DNA from 4 places in the Micromonospora sp. NPDC048930 genome. Region 1 is predicted to be linked to each of the others. Evidence: riboswitches for the same ligand, from Rfam matches in the RefSeq annotation. Region 1 holds a riboswitch; each other region holds the start of a gene.

What was found. Region 1 has a riboswitch for cyclic di-AMP ahead of ACGFI9_RS22735 (NlpC/P60 family protein). Riboswitches for the same ligand answer to the same signal wherever they lie in the genome.
Region 2: another riboswitch for cyclic di-AMP. It lies ahead of ACGFI9_RS20635 (NlpC/P60 family protein); the one in region 1 lies ahead of ACGFI9_RS22735 (NlpC/P60 family protein).
Region 3: another riboswitch for cyclic di-AMP. It lies ahead of ACGFI9_RS07500 (coiled-coil domain-containing protein); the one in region 1 lies ahead of ACGFI9_RS22735 (NlpC/P60 family protein).
Region 4: another riboswitch for cyclic di-AMP. It lies ahead of ACGFI9_RS10470 (transglycosylase family protein); the one in region 1 lies ahead of ACGFI9_RS22735 (NlpC/P60 family protein).

The regions. Positions count from the first base shown of each region.
Region 1 covers NZ_JBICUB010000008.1:263,268-269,125, reverse strand. The annotation lists gene ACGFI9_RS22745 (RNA-guided endonuclease InsQ/TnpB family protein) at 1-1,192, opposite strand, end outside; gene ACGFI9_RS22740 (type II secretion system F family protein) at 1,348-2,277, shown strand; gene ACGFI9_RS22735 (NlpC/P60 family protein) at 2,288-3,367, opposite strand; cyclic di-AMP (ydaO/yuaA leader) riboswitch at 3,418-3,567, opposite strand; gene ACGFI9_RS22730 (endonuclease/exonuclease/phosphatase family protein) at 3,876-4,745, opposite strand; gene ACGFI9_RS22725 (SDR family oxidoreductase) at 4,984-5,748, opposite strand; gene ACGFI9_RS22720 (helix-turn-helix transcriptional regulator) at 5,848-5,858, shown strand, end outside.
Region 2 covers NZ_JBICUB010000007.1:320,254-326,111, forward strand. The annotation lists gene ACGFI9_RS20625 (C40 family peptidase) at 1-66, shown strand, start outside; gene ACGFI9_RS20630 (N-acetylmuramoyl-L-alanine amidase) at 131-2,158, opposite strand; cyclic di-AMP (ydaO/yuaA leader) riboswitch at 2,390-2,525, shown strand; gene ACGFI9_RS20635 (NlpC/P60 family protein) at 2,538-3,572, shown strand; gene dcd (dCTP deaminase) at 3,620-4,198, opposite strand; gene ACGFI9_RS20645 (pyridoxamine 5'-phosphate oxidase family protein) at 4,277-4,822, shown strand; gene ACGFI9_RS20650 (zinc metalloprotease) at 4,892-5,858, opposite strand, start outside.
Region 3 covers NZ_JBICUB010000002.1:443,224-449,081, forward strand. The annotation lists gene ACGFI9_RS07475 (metal-sensitive transcriptional regulator) at 1-113, shown strand, start outside; gene ACGFI9_RS07480 (SHOCT domain-containing protein) at 185-472, shown strand; gene ACGFI9_RS07485 (DUF305 domain-containing protein) at 579-1,214, opposite strand; gene ACGFI9_RS07490 (hypothetical protein) at 1,298-1,807, opposite strand; gene ACGFI9_RS07495 (YibE/F family protein) at 2,003-3,313, shown strand; cyclic di-AMP (ydaO/yuaA leader) riboswitch at 3,468-3,598, shown strand; gene ACGFI9_RS07500 (coiled-coil domain-containing protein) at 3,604-4,623, shown strand; gene ACGFI9_RS07505 (carbonic anhydrase) at 4,688-5,359, opposite strand; gene ACGFI9_RS07510 (helix-turn-helix transcriptional regulator) at 5,559-5,858, shown strand, end outside.
Region 4 covers NZ_JBICUB010000003.1:351,349-357,206, forward strand. The annotation lists gene ACGFI9_RS10460 (YbaB/EbfC family DNA-binding protein) at 1-267, opposite strand, end outside; gene ACGFI9_RS10465 (radical SAM/SPASM domain-containing protein) at 346-1,356, opposite strand; gene ACGFI9_RS10470 (transglycosylase family protein) at 1,486-2,139, opposite strand; cyclic di-AMP (ydaO/yuaA leader) riboswitch at 2,145-2,309, opposite strand; gene ACGFI9_RS10475 (glycoside hydrolase family 3 protein) at 2,499-4,328, opposite strand; gene ACGFI9_RS10480 (LLM class flavin-dependent oxidoreductase) at 4,495-5,858, shown strand, end outside.

The DNA.
Region 1 (5,858 bases):
TCACCCGAGGGGTTTCCTGTTTCACTGCCGACTGCCCGCCAGGAGTGCTCCTTTGAGGTCTTACACCGGCTCCACAGGCCGATACCGCCAGCCCGGCGGCCAGAATGTTCCGCGCTGCGTTCACGTCCCGGTCGTGGGTCGTGCCGCAGACGCAGGTCCACGTGCGGACGTGCAGCGGCATCTTGTCGTGCAAGCTGCCGCAGACGGAGCACAGTTTGGAGGACGGGAACCAGCGGTCGACCGCGATCACCTCACGGCCGTACCAGGCGGCTTTGTACTCCAGCAGGCTCCGGAACTCGCTCCACGCCGCGTCGCTGATGGCGCGGGCGAGTGCGCTGTTCTTCACCATGTTCCGAACGGTCAAATCCTCGATCACGATCGTTTGGTTTTCACGAACGAGCCGAGTAGTGATCTTGTACAGGTTGTCGCGTCGCCGGTCGGCGATGCGGGCGTGGACGTTGGCGACCTTCAGCCGGGCCTTGGCCCGGTTCGCCCCGTCACCCTTGGCTTTGCGGGCCAGTTCTCGCTGCGCCTTCGCGAGGCGGGCACGGTCCCGCCGCTCATACCGGGGGTTGGTGATCTTCTCCCCGGTAGACAGGGTCAACAGGTGGTCGAGTCCGGCGTCCACGCCGACCGCCCGGCCGTTCGCCGGCAGCGGCTGGACGGCCGGGTCCTCGACGAGCATGGACACGAACCAGCGCCCCGCGCTGTCTTGCGACACGGTCACCGTCGAGGGCTGCGCACCCTCAGGCAGGGGTCGGGACCACACGATGTCGAGCGGTTCCGCCATCTTCGCCAGGGTCAGCTTCCCGTCCCGGAAGCGGAATCCGCTGGTGGTGTACTCCGCCGACCTCCGCGACTTCTTCCGCGACTTGAACCGCGGGTACCGGGCCCGCTTGGCGAAGAAGTTCGTGAACGCTGTTTGAAGGTGCCGCAGCGTCTGCTGCAGCGGGACCGAGGAAACGTCGTTGAGGTACGCCAACTCCTCGGTCTTCTTCCACGCCGTCAGCATCGCCGACGTGGCGTTGTAGGTGACCCGCTCCTGCCGCAGCGTCCACGCCTGCGTGCGGGCCGCCAACGCCAGGTTGTAGACCTTCCGCACGCACCCGAACGTGCGCGACAACTCCGCTACCTGCGCGTCGGTCGGATAGAAGCGGTACTTGAACGCCCGCTTCACGTGGATGGCCCGCACCGCTCACATACTAGTGCATCAATGTGTGATCCGACGCGGGTCGTTAAAGGTGCACGCCGGCCCGCCCTGACGACGAACCGACTTTTCTTGCCCTGCTCCGCAGGGGTTCGATTCCTCCCTGCCCTAAAGGACGGGGTTTCCTCGAAAGGACTTCGATGAGCGGCATGGTCATCCTCGTCGGGGCAGGCGCGGCGATCTTCACCGGAGTCACGCTCATCGTGGTCACGGTCGCCTCGGCGAGCTTCGACCGGGCCGGCGTGGCCAAGGGCCTGAGCGCCATCGACCAGGTCTACGCCGCCGGGCAGGCGGGACCGGCCGATGAGGCGTTCGGCGAACGGGTGGTCACGCCGCTGGGCGCCCGGATGGTCCGGATCGGTCGGGCGCTGACTCCGGCGAGCGGTGTCGAGCGGCTGCGGAGATGGCTCGACTTCGCCGGCAACCCGGCGTACTGGACGATCGACCGGGTCTACGAGGTCAAGGGGCTGGGGCTGATCGGGCTCGCGGTCTGCGGGGGCCTGCTGGGCAGCCTCCTCGGTGGGCTGCCCGCGGTGATCGTGGGTGGCGTGCTCGGTGCCGCGCTCGGGGCCAACCTTCCCGACCTGGTCATCTACGATCTCGGCTATCGGCGGCAGGAGGCGGTCCGGCGGTCGCTGCCGGACATCCTCGACACGCTCACCGTCAGCGTGGAGGCGGGACTCGGCTTCGACGCGGCGCTGGCCCAGGTGACGCATTACGGCCGGGGACCGATGGCCAGCGAGTTCGCCCGCACCCTCCAGGAGATCCAACTCGGGATGAGCCGGGTGGACGCCCTGCGGCGGCTGGCCCAACGGACGACGGTCGTCGAGCTGAAGACCTTCTGCGCGCTCATGGTCCAAGCCACCGAACTCGGCATTCCGGTCGCCAAGGTGTTGCGCGAGCAGGCCAAGGAAATGCGCGTACGGCGGCGGCAGCGGGCCGAGGAGTTGGCCCAGAAGGTGCCGGTGAAGATTCTCTTCCCGCTGGTGTTCTGCCTCTTCCCGTCGTTGTTCATCGTCGTGCTCGGACCCGGTGTGATCAACATCCTGCACAGCGGCCTGTTCAAGTGACCCCGGACGGTCAGCCGGGGCGGCGGGCGCCGCTGTAGGGCATGGTCGACAGCTGGGCCATGCGGACCACGTCCCCGGTGTGCGGGGCGTGGACGAGCAGTCCGTTGCCGACGTAGATACCCATGTGGTGGTGATCCGAGTAGAAGAAGACGAGGTCACCCGTGCGAAGGTTCGCCTTGCTCACCGCCACGCCCGCGGTCCATTGAGAACCTGTGTAATGGTCCAGCTGCACTCCGGCCGCAGCCCACGCGTACTGGGTCAGGCCGGAGCAGTCGAACGAGTCCGGGCCGTTTGCCGCCCATACGTACGGCTTGCCGATCTGTTTGCACGCGGTCTTGGCCGCGACGCCGCCGCTGCCGGTGATGGGGACGGCGGGGCACTTCCCACCGATGAACAGCGGACTGGTCCCCGTGATGGGGGAGGTGCTGCTCGTGGTGGCGGCTGACTGCGCGGCGGCTGCGGCTCTGGCCGCCGCGGCCTCCGCGGCCGCCTTGGCCGCGTCCGCGGCAGCGATCTGCCGGTGTAGCGCGTTGAGCCGCTTGATCTCGGCGTCGATGGCCTTCTTGCGCGCCGCCAGCTGGGCCTGCTGGCGCTGCTGTATGGCGATCAGCGCGTCAATCTTCTCCTTGTCGGCGTCGTAGGTCGCCTGCTCGGCGGACAGCCGGGTGATCTGTCGCTGCTCCGAATTCGCCACCTGATTCACGAGTGCGAGCTGATCCCCGAACGCGGTCGGCGGCGTGCCGGGGGTCAGTAGGGCATTGAATGTGGAAAGTGACCTCGATTGCTTGTAGTAACCCGCCAGAATCTCCTGGACCCGGTTCCTGCTGACCTCCACCGACCTGCCGAGCGGTTCGATCCTCCGGCTCAGTTCGGCCGATCTACGCTGGTTCGCGGTCAGGTCTGTCCGGACCTTGTTGTACTGCTCGATAACGGGTTCGAGCTTTTGCCACGCCGCGTCGATCTGTTTCTGCACATCGGCGGCCGACGGCGCGGCGTGGGCGGGGGCCGCCGGTCCGACGGCCACCATGGCCGCCGCCGCGACGGCGAGGATTCTGGTGAACAGCCGCGATCCGGCGGGCCGGGTGCGCACGGGTGGCAACGGGCTCGGCTCCTTCCACTCGGGGCCGACGCACGTCACGCTGCACCGACCTCGACCGCCTACCGGGTTAGCTGACGGGTTCGGGCGTGGAAGGCGCCCTACCGCTGATGCGGATTCACCCCGAAACTACGGTGGTTCCCCGGCTCGCCTGGCGACGCCAGTGACGTCCAGCGACTCGGCGGTGACCGTCCCGGGGAACTCCAGGTGGAGACCGACATCCGGAACGGACGCTGATCAACATTAGTGAGGGCAGCCCGAGGAAATCAACGAGCCGGTGACGCCAATTCTCTGCGCGGTCAGGCGGGCACATTGGGTGCCGGGATTATGCGTACCATAAGTCTTCGCTAATCGAATTCTTAATCGGCCCTAATTTGGGGCGGCAACCTGCGTCCTGTTTCCTCCCGGCGATCCCCGGGTGAGGCTCAGCGGTTTTCCCGGGGTCGCAGCAGGCCGAGGTGTGCTCCGGTCCCATGACCGGAGCACCCCCTGGCGGCCGTGATCAGTTGCCGCGCTGGTGCAGCAGGAGGTCGCTGACCACCGGCCGGTGGTCCGACGCCGAGGTCGCAATGGTGTTCGTGCCCACCACGCTGATGTCCGGCGAGGTGCCGATGACGTCGATCCGCTTCACCGGATTGATCGCCGGGTACGTCTTGCCGCCGGTCGGGGCGGTGTCACGCAGGTCCTGCCACAGGGCGGCCAACTCGGGCGCCCCGGGCTCCGCGTTGAGGTCGCCGACCAGCACCTTCGGCCCGGAGTCGGCGGCCAGGATGTCCAGCGTGTCCGCGACCTGCATGCGCCGCACGGTCGGGTCCGCCCGGTAGTCGAGGTGCGTGGAGTACACGTGCACGTGCGCACCCCGCACGTTGATCGTCACCTCGGCGAAGCCCGGCGCCGGAGCGGGTACCGGGTCGGGCACCTGGGTCGAGAGCCGGGTGATCTCGTGGTTCTCGGCATCGAGAATCGGGTAGCGGCTGAGGACCGCGACCCCGTACTGACGGCGGGGCGCACCGGCGGTCAGCGGATCCATGTCGTAGATCGGCGCGAAGAACGCCTGCATACCCAGCCGGTCGGCCAACTCCTGGGCCTCGTCCACGAAGTTGCTGCGGGTTCCCCAGTGGACGTCGACCTCCTGAAGGCCGACCACGTCGGCGTTCAGCGCCCGGATCGCCTCCGCGGTCCGGGCCAGGTCGAAGACGTTGTCCTCGCCGGCCCCGGCATGGATGTTGTAGGTGGCCACGCGCAGCGCCACGGGCGGCGCTTCCGATCCCGCGGGCTCGGCCGCGCCGGCCGGTGTGGCCAGCGGCAGCGCTGCCAGCGTGACGGCGAGCGCCGCACCGAGCAGGACGCGGCGGTGAAGGGTCAGTCTCAAGGTGTCCTCCCGCATGGTTTACCCCGGTTCGGGGCGCAATACACGCTAAATGCCGCTCGTGGAGTCATCGATGATCTCCTGCCGAAGCCGGTATGACCAGCCGGTGGCGCTTCGACGGCCACGCTCGTCCGGGCACGCCATCGCGGAAACGCGGAGGGCCGGTCGCTCGCGACCGGCCCTCACAGATCGTGGTGGCACCAGATGCCCGTGGGCTCGGGAGACGGACGGGCGTCCGGGCCTACTTTCCGTGCGGGTCGGCCGCGTTGAGCGTCGCGACGACCTGGTCGTAGTCGCCGCGCGCCTCGCCGTACCGGAGGAACTTCACCCGCTCGACCTGGATCTCCTTCGCGTCCGGCTGCGACTCGAGCAGCGCGACGACCTCGGCCACGAACTCGTCGAGCGGCATCGCGAACTCGCTGGTCTCCTGGCCGGGCAGCAGCGACGTACGGACGGCCGGCGGTTCCAGCTCCACGACCTTCACGCTGGTGTCGGCGAGCTGCAGCCGGATCGATTCGCTGAGCATGTGGATCGCGGCCTTCGACGCGTTGTAGCTCGGGGTGACCTTGAGCGGCGCGAACGCCAGGCCCGAGGAGACGGTCATGATCGTCGCGTCCGGCCGCGACCGCAGGTGCGCGATGAACGCGGCGATCAGCCGGATCGGGCCGAGCACGTTGGTCGTCACGATCGACTCGGCCGAGGCGAGGAACGACTCGGGCTGGTGCCAGTCCTCGACGCGCATGATGCCGGCCATCGTGACCAGAACGTTCAGCTCCGGGTGCCGCGCCAGCACCTGCTTCGCCGCGGACTCGATGCTCGCCGGGTCCGCCGTGTCGATCTGAACGGTGTCGATGCCGGGGTGCTCCGCGGCGATCTCGTCGAGCAGGTCGGTGCGCCGGCCGCCGACGATCACCGTGTTGCCCTTGGCCTGCAGCTCCAGCGCGAGGGCGAGACCGATCCCGCTCGTGGAGCCGGGGATGAAGATGGTGTTCCCGGAAATGTTCATGCCCCGAGCCTGGCCGATCCTGCCGGGCGGATTAAGAGACCGGTCATCGGGGGATCGGTAATCCCTGGTTCGTCCCCGCCGCCGCCGGATACTGGGCTCATGGACCGTGC
Region 2 (5,858 bases), on a different contig from region 1:
GGTAAGCAGATCCAGGTCGCGAAGATCAGCTACATGCCGGTAGCCGGCTTCCGCCGGGTCACCTGACCTCCCTCAGCAGCACGAAGGCCCCCGGTCCACGCGGACCGGGGGCCTTCGCCGTCGGGACCGGTTACGCCGGCGCGCCGACCGATGCCGGCTGGATCTCCACGTCGTCGAGGTTGACGAACATCACCCGGTGGCCGAACTGCACCTGCACGTACTTGTTCTCGCCCCGGATGACGGTCCAGTCACCCGGCGCCGAACCGTCGAACGTGACGGCCCGGTAGTACTCGCCCGGCAGGACCCCGCCGACCGCGTACCGCTGGCCCGCCGGGAACTTGTACTGCAGCGGCGAGATGGTCTGGTACGGCACCCCGGCCGGGTACGCCGCCCGCTCGGGGTAGGCCCGCCCGTACACCGGGATGGTGGCCTTCCCGGGCTTGGGGGTCACCACGAAGCCCTCGGCCCACTTGGCCGTGGGCGCCGAGGCCGGGTTGTAGAACCACGCCTTCTGGCCGAGGTACCAGATCGCCGTCCAGTCGCCCTGGACGCCGGCGAGGGCGTACGTCTGACCGGCGGACGCGCGGGCGCCGTGGTCGGAGATGTACATGGTGTCCGGCGTGCCGTTCGGGCGCAGCCCGAGGTCGTTCACCAGCGGCGCGTCCACGCTCGGCGCGGTGCGCAGGATGACCGAGGAGGAACCGCGCAGCGGGCACGGGGCTGCCGGCGGGGTCGGCTTCGGAACGCCCGGCGGCTGCTGGTTGCAGCCGTAGAACGCCGGCTGGTTGGTGGCGTAGTCCGGGTCGATGGTGACCAGGCCGGTGTGCGGCGTGGCGGTGCCCTGGAACGGCGCCTTCATCAGGTCGAAGTAGTGCGACCAGTCCCAGTACGGGCCCGGGTCCCAGTGCATCCCGGCCACGTTTCCGGCGGTGGTGCCGGGGACATTGTCGTGGCCCAGGATGTGCTGCCGGTCCAGCGGGATCTGGAACCGCAGCGCCAGGTGCCGGACCAGCTTGGCGGAGGCCCGGTACATCGCCTCGGTGTACCAGGTGCCGTGGCCGGCGAAGCCCTCGTGCTCGATGCCGATGGACTTGGCGTTGACGTACCAGTTGCCGGCGTGCCAGCCGACGTCCTTGGCCTTGATGTGCTGGGCGACGTAGCCGTCCACCGAGCGCAGCGTGTAGTGCCAGCCCAGGTAGGTCACGGTCTGCACCAGCTTCACGCTCGGGCCGAAGTAGCCCTCGGTGTCGTGGATGATGATGTACTCGATCTTCTGCTGGGCCGGCCGGTTGGCGAGGTCGTAGTTGCCGTAGTCGCCGGCGCCCGGGCCGTACTTCCCGTACGGCGCGGGGATCCACTCGCAGGCCAGGCGGACCGGGCACTCCAGCCCGTCCGGCCGCTCGGCGCGGCGCAGGCCCAGCTTGTGCAGCCCGGACTCGTCCGGCGTCACCGCGGTGGCCGCGAGGGTCACCCGCTGGCCGTCGTCGGTGGTCCGGGCGGCGCCCTGGCCGATCTGGTCGTAGACCTCGTCGGCGAAGGCCGCCGCCGCGTCCTCGGTGTCCGCGCCGGAGTATCGGGCCACCGCCCCGTACCAGGCCGCCGGGTCGCTGTCCGCGCCGACCGGACCACCCAGGTCCTTCTGGTACGACGCGAGCAGCGCCGCGCCGCCCCGGATGTTCGCGGCGGCGTCGGTGCGCAGCGTCTCCACCGGGATGCCGGTGAGCGCGGCGGCGGCGTCGACGGTCTGCAGGGACGCCTGGGGCAGCACGTCGCCGGAGGGCGCGGCGGCGACGGCCGGGTCGAGCGTGAGCGGGCGGGAGTCGTCGCCGCGCGGGTCCTCGTTCTCGTCCACGTGCGAGCTGGACGGGGTCGAGGCGACCTGCTCGGCATCGGTCAGGTGCATCGGCCCGTAGCCGCCGCTGGTGCTGGGCTGGCCCGGGTGGGTGTCCCAGCGGGACTCCAGGTACGAGACGCCCAGCAGGACGCTCTGCGGCACGCCGTACTGGTCGGCCGCGGCGGCGTACTGCTGCTGCCGGTCGGCGGTGTCGGTGGTGGATGGTTCGGCGGCCACCGGGCCGGTGGCGCCGAGGGCGGTGGCTGCCGCGACGGCGGCGGCCAGCAGTATCCGTCTGCCCGACGGCGGGGGTGAGAGGTGCATCAAACCTCCAGACAGGGATGGGGGTCACTGCGCTCCCACCCTCACTCCACGCCCGGCCCGTGGTCAATACCTTTCTGCCCTGTAATACCTGCTGAAGGAAATCTTCACCGGGCCCGCGATCGCGAATTTGCGTACGGAGTGTCACGGCGTCTCGGGTTGCGGATTGATAACGGCGATCTCTACTCTGGTCTGTCGTCGACCGCCAGTTCACCGCCCAGCCCGGGTGGTGACGGTCGGACACCGCCGAGTCGCCTCCGGGCGAGCCGGGGACCCAGGTGCCTGGGGTGAATCCGCAGCCTCTGCGGTAGGGCGGCTCCCTTCCCGCCCGAACCCGTCAGCTAACCCGGTAGGCGGTCGGGAAGAAGGAGTACGGAGCCCGGTGGCACACCATGCCCCGCGGCCACCGTCGGTCCGGTCGCTCGACCGGCTGACGGCTGCGCCGCGTTCACGCTGGTCCCGCTTCACCACCGCCCTCGCCGCCCTGGTCGGCACCGCCGTCATCCTGACCGGCGGCGCCACGGCGGCGCACGCCGATCCGTCCGTCGCCGAGATCGAAGCCCAGATCGACCGGGACTGGAACAAGCTCGAACCGATCATCGAACAGGTCAACGCAACCCGCGAGGACCTCGCCGCGAAGCGCAAGCAGGCCGCGGCGCTGGCCAAGCAGATCGCCCCGCTGCAGGCGAAGGTCGACGAGGCCCTCGGGCAGGTCGGCGGCCTCGCCGCCGACGCGTACAAGGGGAACAGCATCTCCACGGTGAACGCGCTGCTGGGCAGCCGCTCGCCGGGCGAGGTGGTCGACAGCCTCGAACTGCTCGACCGCTTCGCGCACCGCCAGCAGCAGCAGGTGCAGACCGTGGCCGACCTGCGCGACCAACTGGCCGCGAAGAAGAAGCCGCTGGACGAGATGATCGCCAAGCTGGCCCGTACCGAGGCCCAGCTCGCGGCGCAGAAGAAGCAGATCGACGCCGAGATCGCCCGGCTCCAGAAGCTGCGGCTCAAGGTGTACGGCAACGGCGGCGGTGGGCCGCTGCGTCCCGCGCCCTGCCCGGCCGGCTACCCGGGCGGTCCCGGCGGGGTCGCGGCCAAGTTCGCCTGCGCCCAGATCGGCAAGATCTACGTCTGGGGTGCCGCCGGCCCGGACCACTACGACTGCTCCGGCCTGACCATGGCCGCCTGGGCCAAGGCCGGCGTGTCACTGCCGCACAACGCCCGGCAGCAGCACGACGTCACCCGGCGGGTGAGCCGCAGCGAGCTGCAGGTCGGCGACCTGGTCTTCTACTACAGCGACCTGCACCACGTCGCGTTGTACGTCGGTGGCGGCTGGGTGGTGCACGCCTCCCAGTCCGGCAAGCCGATCACGATGAAGCGCGTCGACGACGGCCAGATCAACAGTTACGGCCGTCCGGGCTGACGGTCGGCAGAGGGCTCCCGCGTCGCGGGAGCCCTCTGCGTCCTCGTTCAGCGGGTCGGCCAGACCCGCCAGTTCTGCCAGGACCGGCTCGGGGTGGGGCCGCGCTGTCCCTGGTAGCGCGAGCCGTAGACCTCCGACCCGTACGGGTGCTCGGCCGGCGAGGAGAGCCGGAAGATGCAGAGCTGCCCGATCTTCATGCCCGGCCAGAGGGTGATCGGCAGGTTCGCCACGTTGGAGAGTTCCAGCGTGACGTGCCCGGAGAAGCCGGGGTCGATGAAGCCCGCCGTCGAGTGGGTGAGCAGCCCGAGCCGGCCCAGGCTCGACTTGCCCTCCAGCCTGCCGGCGAGCTGGTCGCCCAGCGAGATCACCTCGAGGGTCGAGGCGAGCACGAACTCCCCCGGGTGCAGCACGAACGGCTCGCCCTCGGGAACCTCCACCATCGACGTCAGGTCGTCCTGCTGGATGGCCGGGTCGATGTGGGTGTAGAGGTGGTTGTTGAAGACGCGGAAGAGCCGGTCCAGGCGTACGTCGATGCTGGACGGTTGCACCAGCGTGGGCTCGAAGGGCTCCAGCGCGAGCGTGCCCGCCTTGATCTCGGAGACCAGGTCGCGGTCGGAGAGCAGCATCGGAACACCATAGCGACCGGTACGGGTGACCTGCGTGTCGGACTACATCTTCGTACACCTGTTCGATAGAATGTCCGCATGGCATCCTGGTCCGAATTCGCCGCCGACGAGCCCCGACTCGCCGACGAGATCCGCCTTCTCATGCAGCAGTACGGGCCGGGTTTCGGCTACCTCGCCACGGTCCGCGCCGACGGTGGCCCCCGGGTCCACCCGGTCTCCCCGGTCATCACCGACGACGGGCTCTACTGCTTCGTCATCGACTCGCCCAAGCGCCGCGACCTCGAACGGGACGGCCGCTACGCGCTGCACTCGTTCCCGCCGGAGGAGAGCGACGACGAGGCATACCTGGCGGGCCGGGCCCGTCCGGTGACCGACCCGGCGACCCTGGCCCGGGTGGCCGAGCTCGGCCGGGCCGCCCCGCAGATCGACTGGCGGCTGTTCGAGTTCACCATCGACGTGGCGATGCTGACCCGCCGCGACCAGGCGGCCCAGCCGGGCGCCGGCCGGCCGCAGGTGCAGGTCTGGCTCGACCCGCGGGCCACCGCCCCGCCCCGACGTACGGTCGGCCCGGTCGAGGGCCGGCGCGGCCGGCACGGCTTCGACACCCGCCGTCCGGCCGCCTGAGCCCACGAAAACGCCGGTGCCGGCCCCGTCCGAGGACAGGGCCGGCACCGGCGGTTCGGTGCTGGGTGCTCAGGCCGCGCGGTAGGCGTTCCACGCGGTGATCATCCGGCTCGCCTGACCAGCGGTGAACTGGTGCATGCACGAGTCGTAGGTGTAGTCCATGAAGTTGGTGATCGGGTCCAGGCCCGCGGCGCTGCAGGTGTCCCGACCGGTCGGGCACTGGTACGCCGGGGAAGCCTCGGCCGGGGTGTCGTCGACGCTGTCGCCGGAGCCGGCGCAACCACCCTGGAAGGTGTGGTAGAGGTTCAGCCAGTGGCCGATCTCGTGGGTGCCGGTGTCGCCCTCGTTGTAGTTGGTGGCGGTGCCGCCCGGCAGCGACTCGTTGAGCACGACCACGCCGTCCATGCTGTCGAGCTTGCGCTTCGGGAAGGTGGCCCAGCCGAGCAGGTTGTCGCTCAGCTCGCCCAGGTACACGTTCAGCGTGTTCTTGCCGCCCTCCCGCAGCGAGGTCTTCATCTGCCGCTCGGCCGAGGAGCCCTGCACGATCGGGTACCAGGCGGGGTTCGTCACGCGGTTGATCTTCGCCAGCTGGAAGCTGAAGGCGGTCGGGGCGCCGCCGGTGGCACCGCTGTACGCCTGGTTCAGCACGGTGATCTGCGAGGTGATCAGCGAGTCCGGGATGTTTCCGCCGGCGCGGGTGCTGTCCCGCTGGATGACGTGCACGACGACCGGGACGGTGACGGTGGCCAGCGGGGCTGCGGCCTGGGCGCCGCCCCGGAAGGCGGCCCGCTCACGCAGGGCGGCGGCGAGGTCGGCCTCGCGCTCGGACACCTGCTTGGCAGTCAGGTTGTTCGGGTCCAGCTTGGTGCTGCCGCCCTTGGCGACCCGGGCGTCCGAGTGGACGTCAGCGGGCTCGGCACACGAGCCGGCGGGGGCGGCCGAGAAGGCCGAGGCAGCGGGGACGACACCCACGGCGGCGGTGCTGAGCATCAGCGCGAAGGTCGTCGTCGCGACACCGGCGGCACGCCGGGTCAGC
Region 3 (5,858 bases), on a different contig from region 1:
TGCTCGACGGGCACGCCCGGCACTGCATGCACGAGGGCGCCGCCGAGGGACGCGCCGACGAGATGGCGACCGAGATGATGGCCGCCGTCGGCCGGCTGATGAAGCGGGGCTGACCAGGACTTCCGGCCCGTAGGTCAGGTCGCCCGACCCGACCCGCACGGGTCGCTCCCGGCGTACGGTCGAGGTGGCGACCGGGGCCGGCGCCACCCTCGCGCCGGACCGGCCGACCCTCGGGTACGGACGGGAGGGCGGCCAGATGATGTGGAACGGCCCGATGATGGGCTGGATGTGGATCTGGTCCCTGGTGGGGCTGGCGGTGCTGGTCGCGCTGGTCTGGCTGCTGTTCCGGCTCACCGCGCGCGACCGCACCGGCAACGCCCCCTCCTCGGCCCGGCGCATCCTCGACGAGCGGTACGCCCGCGGCGAGATCGACGAGGAGGAGTACCGCCACCGCCGCGCCGACCTCACCTGACCGCGGGGAGGGGCGCGGCCGGGCGGGATCGCGCCGCATCCGGGAAGTAGTGGCATCGGAGTGGGCCCGACACCACTACTTCCCGGATCGAGCACGACCCCGCGAATCAGAGCCGGTCGAGCAGCTTCTTCATGGTGTCGATCTCACCCTGCTGGGCGGTGACGATCTGCTGGGCGAGCGCCTTGGCCTCCGGGTTGGCGCCCTGGGCCAGCTCGTCCTTCGCCATGGTGATCGCGCCCTCGTGGTGGGCGATCATCATGGTCAGGAACTGCCTGTCGAAGTCCGTGCCGGACGCCGCCGCGAGCTTCGTCATGTCCGCGTCGGACATCATCCCGGGCATGCCGTGATCCATCCCCGGCATGCCGTGACCGGCGCTCGCCGAGGGCACCGGCCGCCCCCAGGCGGTCAGCCAGCCGGTCATGGCGGCGATCTCCGGCGCCTGGGCGCCCTTGATCTGCCCGGCCAGCTTCTTGACCTCCGGATCGGCGGCCCGGGTCTCGGCCAGCTCGGCCATCTCCACGGCCTGCTGGTGGTGCGGGATCATCATCTGGGCGAACATCACGTCCGCGTCGTCGAACGAGGCCGAGGCCCCGGCGGTGGGCGTGCCGGTGCCGCCGGCGCCCGGCATGTCGTGGTCGGCGTCGGCCGTCGAGTGGTCGCCGCCGCAGGCGGCCAGGACGAGGGCGGCGGTGACGGTCGCGCCGGCCAGGGCGGCCCGACGCGCGAGGGTACGAGTGAACACGGTGAAAGCCTTTCGGTGTCGGAACGTACGCAGCGGGCGGGGACGCGGGTCACCGGTGTCCGGTCCACCCGCGTCGGGCGCTCCTATCTGCGCAGCACCGACGCCGCGGCGAGGCGTAGCCCGTACGGCCGGGTGGGCGGGGCGCGCGACCCGGAGGCGACGCGGAACGGCCCGTCGACGGTCGGGCCGGCCGTGTGTGAGCGGGCCCGCAGCAGCACGGCGGCCAGCAGCGCGACGGCGAACGCGCCGAGCACCGCCAGGCAGACGCTCCAGCCGGACGGGTCGCCGCCGAGGTGCCCGAGCGGGAGGGCGCGCACCGCGCAGCCGTCACCCGCGCAGTCCGGAGCCATGCCGGCGAGCCCCGGATGAACGGCCATCCCGGCGATGGCCGGCAGATCCGCCATCGCGGCGAGGCCCGCAGGGGTGGCCGGCTCGACGGGGGCCGGGTGGTGGGCGATGCCGTGCCCCGTGTCCTGGTCGGCCGGGGCGTGCCCGCCGTGGCCGAGGGTGTGCATCGCGGTCAGCCCGACCAGGGTGCAGAGCAGCAGCAGGAGCCGGACCCACCGTCCGGTCACCGCCGCCTCCGTCGCCACGGCCACCACGGTAACCGGTGCCGCCGGCCGGGCCGGCCGGAACCGCCGGGCCCGGCCCGGGTCGGCCGCGCCCCGAGGCCGGGTGGCTACCATTCCCGACGACGACCAGGCCTGCGACATCCCGCGGGCACCCCGGCCGGTGAACCGGACGACCGGGTGACACGTATCCCGCTGTGAATCGTTGGGAGACTCGCCATGGGCGCCGACCACACCCGTTCCGTTCCGCCCGCCCCGCCGGGCGTACGACGGCTGCTCATGGCGACGGTGCTGCCGCTCTTCGCGCTCACGGTGATCGCCGCGCTGGTGCTCTGGCCCCGCGACACCCCGGAGCCGGCCGGCGGCCCGGAACTGCCGCGCTACCACGGCACGGTGACCCGGGTGGTGACCGAGCCCTGCCCGGTGACCCCGGAGACCCCGGAGGGGGGTCCGGGCGGGTCGGCGGGTCCGTGCGGCACGGTCACGGTCGCCGCCGAGCAGGGGCCGGACGCCGGACGCCAGGTCGAGGCGCCGGTCCCGTCCGGACCGGGCGCGCCCCGGGTCGAGGTCGGCGACAAGGTCATCCTGGTCGAGCTGGTGGACCCGGCCGACCCGGCGACGAAGAGCTACAACATCGCCGAGCACCAGCGCGGCACGCCGCTGGTCTGGCTGGCCGCGCTGTTCGCCGTCGCCATCGTGGCGTTCGGCCGCTGGCGCGGGCTGGCCGCGCTGGGCGGCCTGGTCGCGAGCTTCGCGATCCTGCTCGGCTTCGTGCTCCCCGGGATCGGCGCCGGCCAGCCACCGCTGCTGGTGGCGATCGTCGGCGCCGCGCTGATCATGTTCGTGGTGCTCTACCTCACCCACGGGATCACCGCGCAGACCTCGGTGGCGGTCCTCGGCACCCTGGGCAGCCTGGTCCTCACCGGGGTGCTCGGCACGCTGGCCACCGCGGCCACCCACCTCACCGGCTTCGGCAGCGAGGACGCCACCACGCTGTCCATGTTCCAGCGGGACGTCGACCTGCACGGGCTGCTGCTGGCCGGCATCATCATCGGCTCGCTGGGCGTCCTGGACGACGTCACGGTCACCCAGGCGGCCACGGTGACCGAGCTGGCGCAGGCGAACCCCGGCCTGTCGCGGGTGCAGCTCTACCGGGCGGCCACCCGGGTGGGCCGGGCGCACATCGCCTCCACGGTCAACACGATCGTGCTGGCGTACGCGGGGGCGTCGCTGCCGCTGCTGCTCCTGCTGGTGGCCGACTCGCGGCCGGTCAGCCAGATCCTCACCAGCGAGTTCATGGCCCAGGAGATCGTCCGCAGCGCGGTGGCCACGCTGGGGCTGATCGCCGCCGTACCGCTGACCACCGGGCTGGCCGCGGTGGTGACCACCGCCGGCCGGGGCGGTGCCGCCGCGCCGGCCGGCGCGCCGCCGGAGCCGACCACGCCACGCCCGTCGGTCGGGCGGGACGATGCCCTGGCGGCACTCGGCGGGCGGCGCGGGCCGGAGAGGACCACGGAGGCCGCATGGTGACACTCCGCAGCGTGACCACCGGGTTCAAACGCGATGCTGGTCACGCAGGGCCACGACGAAATAGGGCTTCTGGTCGGCTTCCGGACGTAGATCCCCGCCCGGACTCTCAGGTAACCTCGCTGCCGGTTACCGCCGAAGGCGCGCAGCGGCGCCAGCGGTGCCACCGCCCAATCGCCCACGGGCGAGCCGGGGAACCAGGTATCTGGGGTGAATCCGCGCGAGCGGTAGGGGCCGCTTCCGTCCCGAACCCGGCAGCTAACCCGGTCGGCGGTCGACGGAAGGGAACACTGTTGACGGCACCCCTGCGCCGCTGGTTGACACCCGTGGTGGCCGTGTTCGCCGCATGCGCCGTCTTCGCCGGGCCCGCCCCGGCGCTGGCCGCGCCGAACACCCCCACCCCCTCGGGGCACGCGGAGGACGACGATCCGCCGCTGATCAGCGAGGCCATCGCCAACGCGAACCGCAACTTTCTCCAGGCCAAGACCAAGCTGGAGAAGTCGAAGAAGCGCCAGCTCCAACTGGCCCTGGAGGTCCGGGCGGCGCAGCAGGAACTCGACGCGCTGAGCCCGCAGGTCACCGCGATCGCGGCGCAGTCCTACCGGACCGGCCGGCTGGGCGTGATGACCGTGCTGTTGGAGAGCAGATCGCCCGACTCGTTCGTCCGCCGGGTCGCCGTGCTGGACGAGCTGAACATGGTCAACGCGCAGAAACTCGCCGCGGTCAACGCGGCGAAGACCCGCGCCGAGCGGGCCAAGCTCGCCCTCGACGCCGAGGTCCGGGAGCAGCAGAAGCAGACCAACGTGATGGCCCGCGAGAAGGCCGAGACGGAGAAGGCGCTGAAGCTGGTCGGCGGGATGGGTTTCACCGGCGGCCTGGTCTCGGCCACCTCGCCGGTCGCCCGGATCGGTCCCGGCCGGACGGCCGACGGTGACTGGAAGCCCGAGTCGTGCAGCGAGAACGACCCGACCACCTCGGGCTGCGTCACTCCGCGCACGCTGCACGCCTACAAGGAGGTCAGGCGGGCCGGCTTCAACCGCTTCGCGGGCTGCTACCGGCCGGGCGGGCCGTGGGAGCATCCGAAGGGCCGCGCCTGCGACTGGTCGCTGCAGAAGAGCGGCTTCTCCCCCTGGCACAACAACGACATGCGGATGTACGGCAACAACGTCGCCGCCTTCCTCATCCGCAACGCCGACCGGCTGGGCATCTACTACGTGATCTGGAACCGGCAGATCTGGTTCCCGGCGACCGGCTGGAAGTCGTACAGCGGACCCTCCAACCACACCGACCACGTGCACATGTCGCTGCTGTAGCCGACGTACGCCGACAGGGGCCGTCCCGCGTTCGCGGGACGGCCCCTCGTCGTTCGGGCGTGGGTCAGCCGGCCAGGGCGGCGGGCGCCTGGTCCGTGGCCTCGACGGGCAGCGCCGTGGCCGGCGTGCGAGCCGGCACCTCGGCCACCGTCCGCACCTCGCCCGCGCTGAGCCGGTACGACATGCCGACCACCCCGCACCGCCCGGCGGACACCCGCTCGGCGACCACGGCGGAACGGGCCAGCAGGGCCTCCACGGTCTGCGCGATGTGGATGTCGACGATCCCGTCGACGTCCTCGACGCCCTCCCGCGCGGCCCGCAGCAGGCTGGGCGCGACCGCGTCCACCAGCGCGCCGAGATGCCCGGCCGGGGAGGTGCCGGTGCGCACCGACTCGCGGGCGGCCTGCACCGCGCCGCAGGAGTCGTGGCCCAGCACCACGACCAGCGGGGTGCCGAGCACGGTGACCGCGTACTCGACGCTGCCGAGCACCTCGGGGCCGACGGTGTGGCCGGCGGTCCGTACCACGAAGAGGTCACCGAGGCCCCGGTCGAAGATGATCTCGGCGGCGAGCCGGGAGTCGGAGCAGCCGACGATCACCGCGAAGGGGTGCTGGCCGTCGGCGACGGCGGCCCGGTGTCCGGCGTCCTGATTGGGATGGCGGGGAGCACCGGTGACGAACCGGCGATTGCCGGCGTAGAGCTCCGCGAGCGCCTGTTCGGGAGTGGTCGGCGTCAATGGCTTGCCTTCCTTCGTCCTCGCGCGAAACGACCTGGTCGGCCCGGCCGGCGGCGAAGGCGGCCTCGCGACCACCGTCACACGCAGCACAAGGCACGTCAAGATTTACGTGATACGGATTTCGTGCGTTCAGCCACACCTGATCGGGACCCGGCCCCGGTCCGGGCCAGGACCGGCCGACGCGGCGACGGGCCATACCATGACCACCATGGCGACGACAGCGGGCGAGAACGGGAGCCCCCGGAACTGGACCTTCCTCACCAACCACGGGCACGTGCTGCTGGCCATCGCGCGCAACCCCACGGCGCGGCTGCGTGACGTCGCCGACGAGGTGGGCGTGACCGAACGGGCCGCCCAGGCGATCGTCGCCGACCTCGAGGCCGGCGGCTACCTCCGGCGCACCCGGGTGGGCCGGCGCAACGAGTACACGATCAACCCGAGCGGCCACTTCCGCCACCCTGCCGAGGCCGACCAGCAGGTCGGCGCGTTGCTGGCGCTC
Region 4 (5,858 bases), on a different contig from region 1:
GTTGACCGCCTCGACGACCTGCCCGCAGACGCCGTCCCAACCGGCCGAGGTGAGGGCCGGGTCGACGGTCACCGACTCGATCCGTCCGCCCTGGACCGCCACGGCTCGGACCCGGCCGTCGGCCGCCACGCCCTCGGCACGCAGCAGTCGCCCGGAATCACCGTCGGTGTCCTCGGCGGCGCGGGCCCGCATGGACGACAGCGCCTGCTGGGTCTGGGTGAGCAGCTCGTCGAGGCTCGCGGCCGCGGAGAACGGGTCGTTGGTCATAGCCGCGCTTTCTTCACGTCTTTCCGGAGCACCGTGACGATAGCAATTGCCCCCGACGGCGGCGGTGCGCGCACCGCGTCAGAACGTCCGCCGGTACAGCGAGCAGCCCTGACACACCTCGGGCGGCGTGTCGCCGGCGAGTCGCCGCCGGAACGCGCGGTACTCCGCGCCGTACCAGATCTCCGGGAAGGACCGTTCCGCGACCGTGCCGAGCCGCACCCGGTCGTCGCCCATCACCATGCAGCAGGGCTGCACCACGCCGGTGCTGGTGATGTAGGCCGCCTCCCACGGCCAGGAGCACCCCGGCCGGTCGCCGGGGGCGGCGGGCGGCGTGGCGGTGCGGGGCAGCCGCAGGCGTACGCCGAGCCGGTCGGCCTCGGCCGCCGCCCGCTGGAACGCCTCGGCGGCCCGGTCGGCGTCCACCCCGGTCCAGAGCGCCTGGTCGGCGGTGAACGCGCGGATCTCGGCGTACCGGCCGGCGGGGTCGGCGTCGGAGAAGCTGTGCGACAGGTTCTGCACGTGCAGCTCGTCGACGCCGATCCGGCCCAGCAGCCGGACCAGCGCGGGCAGCTCGTCGACGGTGTCCCGCATGGCGACGAAGACCACCCGGATCCACGGGGTGTCGCTGCCCGCCGCCCGCTTCGCCGCGACCAGGCCGGTCAGGTTCGCCACCACGGTGTCGAAGTCGGCGCCGTCGCGCACCCGCTGGTACGCCTCGGCCCGGGCGCCGTCCAGCGAGACGTGCATCCAGCCCACCCCGCTGGCCACCAGCTCCGCGGCCCGCCGCCGGGTCAGCAGGGTGGCGTTGGTGTTGAACCCGACGGTGATGTCCCGCGCCACCGCCGTCGCGATCATCTCCATCAGGTACGGCGACAGCAGCGGCTCGCCGAGCCCCTGGAGGGTGAGGCCGCGCAGCCCGGGCAGGTCGTCCACCACCCGGTGGAACAGCTCGGGGCGCATCGCCCCGGCCAGCTTGTTGACCGGCGGCCGGTACCGGACCAGGCACATCAGGCAGCGCAGGTTGCAGGCGGAGGTGACCTCCAGCTGGAGGGTCGTCGGCAGCGGCGGATCGTCGACAGCGACCGGCATGCCCTCGCTTGCCCGGGTGCGACCGCGCTAAACCGGCCGTCCCGGGTGCGACGAACGCCCGGCCGGGAGCGTCGGCCGGGCGTTCGTCGTGCGGTGGACCGGCTGCTGGTGGTCCGGTCCGGTGCCGGGTCAGCGCAGGCGCAGCCGCTGGCCCGGGAAGATCAGACCCGGGTCGTCGCCGACCACGCGCTTGTTGCGCTCGTACAGCGCCTGCCAGCCGCCGGCGAGGTTGTGCGCGTCGGCGATCTCGGACAGGGTGTCCCCCGGCTTGACCGCGTAGGTGCCGCCGCTGCTCGGGGTGGTGGCGCGGTGCTTGCGGGTCACCGGCCGGTCACCCCGGTACGACCGGTCCTTGGTGGCCTTCTTGTGCGCCCGCTTCGACCCGCCGTCCGGCCTGGACGAGTAGTGCTTGGCCGAGCCGGCCTTCTTGCCGCAGACCGGCCAGGCCCCGATGCCCTGCCCGTCGAGGACCTTCTCCGCGATGGCGATCTGCTCGCCGCGGCTGGCCAGGTCGGCACGGGCGGCGTACTGCTGGCCGCCGTAGCCGTTCCAGGTGCTCCGGGAGAACTGGAGCCCGCCGTAGTAGCCGTTGCCGGTGTTGATGTGCCAGTTGCCGCCGGACTCGCACTGGGCGATGGCGTCCCAGTTGACGCTGGAGGCGCTGGCCGGTGCGGCCGGCCCGAGGATGGCGGCGGCGCCGGTGGCGGCGCCGACGACGAGCGCCCCGACGGCGAGGCGACGCGGCGTGGTCCGTCGGTGACGAGCGACGTGTTCACTTGCCATGGTGGGTTTCCTCCACGCCGACGAGGTGAGCTGTCGGGTTCGGGCCGAGGAGCCCGGCCGCGCATGGCGGCTTCACCCCGAGGTGTCGAGCACCGAGGAACGTGGGTCCCCCGCTCCCGCCTGAGGTCAGGTACCGCCGGGCCGGTGGCGGAATTAGGCGTTACCGGCCCGTGGTGTCCGCGATCGCGAACGGCTACGACGTTAGGAACGGTTTGCGACGAACGCCCACTTCTTGTGAAGTTCTTCACCCGGCCGGGCGACGGCGTCGCCGTCCGGGTTGCGCGGGGGCCGGACGTGGTCTATCAGCGGGCTCATCACCCACAGTGACCGTCCACGCCGGCCCCCCCGTCGCCGTCCCTTCAGTACGTCAGGCCGTAGCCCTGCGGGAAGAGCGGGACCTGCCCGTCGCCGGCGTTGATGGGCTGCTGGCTGACCGAGTTCATCCAGGTCATCGGCAGTTTGCCGGTGGGCGCGTACCCGCCGAAGAGGACGTCGGCCACGCCGGCGCCCTCGGTGCCGGGCAGCCAGGAGGCCAGTAGCGCGGACCACTTGGGCAGCTCGGCGGAGATGTCCATCGGCCGGCCGGAGACCAGCACCACGATCACCGGCACCCCGGCGTTGCGCAGCGTCGAGATCGTCCGCAGGTCCTCGCGGTCCAGGCTCATGCTGCCGGTGCGGTCGCCCTGGCCCTCCGCGTACGGTGTCTCGCCGACCACGGCGATCGCGGCCCGGTACGTGCCGTCGATGCCGGTGCCGCGCTGGTTGTAGGTGACCGTGGTGGTCGGGCCGACGGCGGCGCGGATGCCCTGCAGGATCGTGGTGCCGGGGGTGATGTTCCCCGAGGATCCCTGCCAGGAGATGGTCCACCCGCCGCTCTGGTTGCCGATGTTGTCGGCGTTCTTGCCGGCCACGAAGATCTTGTTGTTGTCCCGCGCCAGCGGCAGCACGCCGCCGGCGTTCTTCAGCAGCACCTGCGACTGTCGGACGGCCTGCCGGGCGAGGGTCCGGTGCGCGGCGCTGCCCACCGTCGCGGTCCAGCTCCGGTCGGTGTACGGGCGCTCGAAGAGCCCGAGTTCGAACTTCTTGGTGAGGATACGCCGGTTGGCGTCGTCGATCCGGCTCATCGACACGTGCCCGTTCTGCACCTCGGCGCGCAGGGTGCTGATGAAGCTCTTCCAGGCGGTGGGGACCATCACCATGTCGATGCCGGCGTTGATCGCGGTGCTCACCTCGGCGGCGGTGAAGCCGGCGTTGCCGTCGATCTGGTCGATGCCGTTCCAGTCGGAGACCACGAAGCCGGAGAAGCCGAGCTCTCCCTTGAGGACGGTGGTGATCAGGTACTGGTGGCCGTGCAGCTTCACCCCGTTCCAGCTGCTGTAGGAGATCATCACCGCGCCCACCCCGCGCTGCACGGCGGCCTGGAACGGCGGCAGGTGGATGGCCCGCAGGTCCGCCTCGCTGAGCTGGGTGTCGCCCTGGTCGTCGCCGCCGGTGGTGCCGCCGTCGCCGACGTAGTGCTTGGCGGTGGCGAGCACCGAGGTGGGTCCGCCGAGGGTGTTGCCCTGCAGGCCGGTGACCAGGGTGGACAGGCTGGACGGCAGGTCGGGGGTCTCACCGAACGACTCGTAGGTACGCCCCCACCGGTCGTTGCGGGCGACGCAGAGGCAGGGCGCGAAGTCCCAGTCGAGGCCGGTGCCGGTGATCTCCTCGGCGACGGCCTGGCCGATCTGCTGCACCAGGGCGGGGTCGCGGGTGGCGCCGAGGCCGATGTTGTGCGGGAAGATCGTCGCGCCGTACACGTTGTTGTGCCCGTGCACGGCGTCCACCCCGTAGATCATCGGGATGCCGAGCGGGGTGGCGAGGGCGGCCCGCTGGAAGCCGTCGTACATGTCGGCCCAGGACGTGGCGGTGTTCGGCGACGGCGCGGAGCCGCCGCCGGAGAGGATCGAGCCGAGCCGGTAGGTGGTGAGGTCGGCGGCGGTGACCGAGCCGCGCTCGGCCTGGGTCATCTGGCCGATCTTCTCGTCCAGGGTCATCCGGGACAGCAGGTCGGCGACGCGGGTGGCGACGGGCAGCGACGGGTCCTGGTACGGCAGGACGGCGGCGGCGGCCGGCACGGGCGCGGCCAGGGCGGTGACCGCGACGAGGAGCAGGATCAGCGGGAGAGGGCGGTGATGGTGGCGGGTCACGGGTCGCTCCTTCCGGAGGAACACTGAGGCCGGTGACCGGACCCTACGCCCGCGCGCATCGACTGTGAACAATCCGTGCAGGTTCCGGAACCGTCGCGCGGGCCGGCGCCGGCGGGGGCTACCGTGGCGGAGGTCGCGCAAGATCGGACGAGGTGACGGGACGGACATGACCGACCACGGACACGAGCTGCTCTTCGGCGGCTTCGTCACGCCAAGCGCCGGGCAGCCCGAGCAGGTGGTGGCCCTGGCCAAGCTCTGCGAGCAGGCCGGCCTCGACCTGGTCACCTTCCAGGACCACCCGTACCAGCCGGGCTTCCTGGACACCTGGACGCTGATGTCGTTCGTGGCCGCGGCGACCAGCCGGGTCCGGCTGGCCGGCAACGTGCTGAACCTGCCGTTGCGCCAGCCGGTGGTGCTGGCCCGCAGCGTGGCCAGCCTGGACCTGCTCACCGGCGGCCGGGTCGAGCTGGGCCTGGGCGCCGGCGCGTTCTGGGAGGCGATCGAGGCGGTCGGCGGGCGGCGGCTCAGCCCGGGGCAGGCGGTGGACGCCCTCGACGAGGCGATCCGGGTGATCCGCGAGGTCTGGGACACCGGGCGGCGCGGCATGGTCCGGGTCGAGGGCGAGCACTACCGGGTGGTCGGGGCGAAGCGCGGGCCGGCGCCGGCGCACCCGGTGGGGATCTGGGTCGGCGCGTACAAGCCCCGGATGCTGCGGCTGGTCGGCCGGGCGGCGGACGGCTGGCTGCCGTCGCTGGCGTACCTGCCGAAGGGGCCGGCGGAGCTGCCTGCCCTCAACGCGCTGGTCGACGAGGGGGCCGAGGCCGCCGGCCGGGACCCCGCGGCGGTGCGCCGGCTGCTCAACGTCAACGGCGCGTTCACCCGCTCGACCACCGGCTTCCTGGAAGGGCCGCCCGAGCAGTGGGTGGAGGAGCTGGCCGGGCTCGCCCTGGACCACGGCATCTCCACCTTCATCCTCGGCAGCGATGAGCCCCGGGCCATCCAGCTGTTCGGCCAGGAGATCGCGCCCGCGGTCCGCGAGCTGGTCGCCGCCGAACGCACCGCGCCCGGCAGCCGTGCCCGCGCCCTCCAGGAGGAGCAGGCGGCGGTCGAGGCCGGCGGGTCGACCGGCCTCGCGGTCACCCCCACCCCCGATCCCGGCGTACGGCTGAGCCGGCGGACGCTCTGGGACGAGTCCACCCGGCCCACGCCCCCACCCCCGCCGGCCGGGCACGTCTACACCCCGCACGGGCAGGCCGCCGGCCAGCACCTGGTGGACGTGCACGACCACCTGCGCCAGGAGCTGACCCAGGTGCGGGACCTGCTGGAGCAGGTCAAGCGCGGGGCGGTCTCCGCCGGGGCGGCCCGGGCCGCCCTGCACGAGATGACGATGCGGCAGAACAACTGGACGCTGGGGGCGTACTGCGCCGCGTACTGCACGGTGGTGACCCAGCACCACGGGCTGGAGGACAACTCGATCTTCCCGCACCTGCGCCGCTCGGACGCGGGCCTCGGGCCGGTGCTGGACCGGCT